2 regions of the Rahnella sp. Larv3_ips genome follow, and region 2 is predicted to be linked to the other one. Evidence: predicted binding sites of a transcription regulator. Region 2 holds the regulator's gene; the other holds the start of a gene.
What was found. Region 2 encodes CRP, which controls carbon source genes, mostly activating them, when cyclic AMP is high. Its sites were predicted from a motif close to ATGTGANNNNNNTCACAT; they were not measured.
Positions count from the first base shown of each region.

Region 1: the regulator CRP is predicted to act here: its motif matches at 1,184-1,201, upstream of ED901_RS20275 (2-hydroxycarboxylate transporter family protein).

Region 1 covers NZ_MJIB01000021.1:168,799-171,004, forward strand. The annotation lists gene ED901_RS20275 (2-hydroxycarboxylate transporter family protein) at 1-1,114, opposite strand, end outside; gene ED901_RS20280 (sensor histidine kinase) at 1,452-2,206, shown strand, end outside.
Region 2 covers NZ_MJIB01000021.1:667,755-669,960, forward strand. The annotation lists gene ED901_RS22545 (YccS/YhfK family putative transporter) at 1-937, opposite strand, end outside; gene crp (cAMP-activated global transcriptional regulator CRP) at 999-1,631, opposite strand; gene ED901_RS22555 (OsmC family protein) at 1,994-2,206, shown strand, end outside.

The sequences.
Region 1 (2,206 bases), 500 kb from region 2:
TCACCAGCAGGTTTTGCACGGTAAAAGCGTCGATCAGCTCCTGCCAGGGGGTGATCGCCACGCCGACCGCGAACAGCACCGGGTAAGTCACGGCGGTGCGGAAGAATTTATAGACCGCCATCGATCCGTGCTGAATGGTCGGAGAAATCCCGTTCGCCAGCTTCACCACCACTGCCGCAAATAACATGCCGACCGGCGCGGGCAGGCCGATCCACTTCTGTCCAAGCATGCCCACCATGTACAACAAGATCGCCAGCAGCGCACCGCAGGCCAGCGCATTCACGCCCGGATTGCCCTCAAACTCGTCGGTGCCGCTGCCCATCTGGCCTTTTTTAGAGGGCATCAGCTGGCCTTCGCCGGTCAGATGCGGATACCGTTTGCCGATCTGATTAAGTACGCCAGCCAGCACGATCGCCGTCAGGCTGCCCAGCATGACGATCGGCAGAATACGGCCCAGCGCCACGCCTTGCTCCATATGCAATAGAGTGGCGTAACCCATCGACAGCGGGATCGCCCCTTCGCCCACCCCACCGGCCATGATCGGCAGGATCAGGAAGAAGAAAGTTTGCACCGGCGGTAACCCTAACGCCGTACCCACGGCCATCCCGGCAAGCATCCCGACGATTTCACCGCACAGCATCGGCACAAATATGCGCATAAACCCCTGGATCAGCACCTGGCGGTTCATGCTCATGATGCTGCCGACGATAATGCAGCAAATGTAGAGATAGAGAATGTTGGTGGATTTGTAGAATTTCACCGTGGAATCCACCACGACGTCCGGCAGCAGGCCGTAATGCACCATCGCTGAAGGTATAAAAGTGGCGCAGATCGCCGCCGCGCCCAGTTTTCCCACCACCGGCAGGCGTTTGCCAAACTCGCCGCAGGCAAATCCGAAGAAGGCCAGCGTCGCCACCATCACGACGATATCGCTCGGCAGTTTGCCATTGAGGCAATCGAGCAGGATAAGCACCCCCGCCAGCAGGAAGAAAGGCAGCGGAATAATCCCTATCTTGTAGTTATCCAAAATATGCCACCATTTTTGTCTGGCGGAGGCTGTGGATTTTTTGGTGTCTTCTTTAACAACAATGTAGGAATCGTCGGTTGTGCTCATGACATCGCCCTTTTCTTATCGTGACTTTTTATTGAGAGTGCCAGCATAAAAAACAGGGCGTCAGGGCGGATGTGAGTTTGTTCAAATTAAACCCGCAGGGATTAAGGTTGTTATGGTTTTTATGGTGTTAATGCGACGGCCTTTATAAGGATTATCAGATTAGTAGTAAAAACCCATATTAACCCTGTAATTACTGCGTGAAATAAAGACGAATTTAATTGCCCGTTCACAACTCTGCCGTTGTCCGATGACGATGGCATTTGTGCCGTGATAGGGTTATTCGATGTGTGGCTTTTGATTTTCCCCGTGGCAGGTGACTTTCTCCGTGGCAGGTTGTATGAAACGCAGATTACCTTTTCAGGTAAAACTCTTCTTATCTCTGGTGTTATTTTCGTGCCTGCTGTTAGCGCTGCTGGGCGCGATTTTATTTCACGTGATCGACCGGCAACTGCATCACGATCTCGGCCAGCGGGCGCGGGTTCAGGCCAGTGAAATCGCGCTGATGCCGGGGCTGGCGCAGAAAGTTGCCGATCGCGACGTGGCGGGCATTGCCCGGTTAATTCAGCCGCTGCGTGATCAAAGCGATGCCAGTTATATCGTCATTGGCGACGTGCGCGAGCGACATCTTTATCATTCCGAATCGCCGGAGCGAATAGATCTGCCGATGATTGGCGGGGATAACGCAGAAGTGCTGGCCGGCAAAACCATTATTTCGGTGCGTCAGGGCGGGATTGGCGTGTCATTACGCAGCAAGGCGCCGATCCTGAATGCCAGTAAACAGGTGATCGGCATTGTTTCCGTCGGTTATCTGACGTCTTACATCGACAATATCAATGGCCGCCGTCTGGCGCAGGCCGGTTTATACGGCATGCTGCTTTTACTGCTGCTGTTTATTTTTTCGTGGGTGTTTACCCGCAACGTTAAAAAACAGATGTTCTGGCTGGAGCCCAAAGATATTGCGCTGCTGGTGCGCCAGCAGAAAGCGTTACTGGAAGCCATGTATGAAGGTGTATTTGCAATTGACGGCCAGAAGCAGCTGATTTTAATTAACCGCGCGGCAAGAGAACTGCTGGATATTCGCCAGCCCGAAAA
Region 2 (2,206 bases):
GATTGCGTGCGGCAATTTTCTCCAGCGCCGCCAGTTCGTTCGCCATGGTAAAACGCCCGGAAAGACGGTGGTAAAGAATATCGTCAGCAATCACCCGCAGACGGGCTGAAATCACCTGAGCATTACGGCGGATCACCGCTTCCGCATGGCTCTCTTCCACCAGCTTTTGCACTTCTTCCGGCTGATGCAGGCTGACGGTAATGTGCTCCTGCAAATCCAGCGCCACCTGAAAACGCTGAAACAGCCGCTTGTAGTGATGATGATGTCCGTGCTGCGGCAGCATGTGCAGCTGCTGATAAAGCAGGGCGATAAGATCGATGACCTGTTGCTGGCGCTTGAGCAGCGGCGGCAACGCGGTTTCAGGGTCGGTATGCTGCGTCAGCAGGCTGTATTTGGCTTCGAAATAATCCGCCAGTTGCAAATACAGCTGACTGAGGGTTTCGCGCATCGGTTGTTCTTTTGATATGCGAAACCACGCCCAGTTAAACAGGCCGTACCAGGCGGTGCCTGCGGCAAACAGCGCGGGTGCCTGCCACATCGGCCTGACGCCCACCATGCTGAGGGTAAAGATGGTCGCTACCAATGCACCGGGCAACAGACGCGCATGGAGCGGGCTGATTTCGCCGGTGACGCCAAGTAATAATGCCAGCGACAGCATGATCAGCGGCAGCGGGAGGTGCCACCCGGTCAGCATCACTTGCAGCAGAATGCTGCCCAGCGCAAACAGAGCACCACCAATAATGAGACGTTTAAAAAAGCGTTTGTGGGGAGTATCAAGACCGGCGACGTTACAGCAGGCAGGGCAGAGGGAAAACAACAGGCCCATTTGCAGATTCCCAAACAGCCAGCAGATGCCGACCGGCAGACATAACACCAGCGTCTGACGCAGTGCATAGTTCACTTCGGGATGATAAAACAGCCTTCGCCATAGCGTCATGGATGAAGCTTAGCCCATAAAAAAGGCGCGACAGTAAGCTGTCGCGCCTTTTTTTGAGGGATTAACGTGTGCCGTAAACGACAATCGTTTTACCGTGTGCGGAGATCAGGCTCTGATCTTCCAGCATCTTGAGAATGCGGCCGACGGTTTCACGGGAGCAACCGACGATCTGACCGATTTCCTGGCGGGTAATTTTAATCTGCATCCCGTCCGGGTGGGTCATGGCATCTGGCTGTTTGGCCAGATTCAATAAGGTCTGAGCGATACGGCCCGTTACGTCGAGGAAAGCAAGGTTACCGACTTTCTCTGACGTCATTTGCAGACGGTTTGCCATCTGCGCGGAGAGGCGCATCAAAATGTCCGGGTTAACCTGAATCAGCTGGCGGAATTTTTTATAAGAAATTTCAGCCACTTCGCAGGCAGTTTTAGCACGTACCCAGGCACTGCGTTCCTGACCTTCTTCGAAGAGTCCCAGCTCGCCGATGAAGTCACCTTGGTTAAGGTAGGAAAGTATCATCTCTTTGCCTTCTTCATCTTTAATCAGGACGGCAACCGACCCTTTCACGATGTAGTACAGCGTTTCGGCTTTTTCACCCTGGTGAATCAGCGTACTTTTAGAAGGATACTTATGTATATGACAGTGAGACAGGAACCATTCAAGTGTCGGGTCTGTTTGTGGCTTGCCGAGAACCATTTGCTATTATCCTCTGTTATTATCGCTGCCCAAAATCACAGGGCTCAGAGTTCCCTGTACGGCGTCTGAATATTAATGCGCCCTATCAGCATGTAACTCACCAGAAATGCTGCAAGCGGATGTCGGAGTGAAACAGCCTGTTAATTGCTGTTATCACCTTGGGTTCTGTTCTTAAACCGCGAAAACCGTCACCGCAATTTACTGGAAAGTATGTTTCGGCTTTGTTTGTAACACAGGTTTGCAATGCTGTCTTGTGTTGTCTCGCTTCAGCATGATGGCGATCGGGTTACGTTGCCAGTTTTTAGGTGAAAGGGTACTCTGGGGTGAAAATTTGATGAATAAGAACGCCAGGAGATAAGCAAATGCACGCACGCGTAAAATGGGTGGAAGGTCTGACGTTTTTAGGTGAATCCGCGTCGGGTCATCAGGTTTTAATGGACGGGAATGCCGGTGATAAAGCACCGAGCCCGATGGAAATGTTGCTGATGTCCGCGGGTGGCTGTAGCGCGATCGACGTGGTGTCGATTTTGCAAAAAGGCCGCAGCGATGTCCGTGACTGTGAAGTGAAACTGACG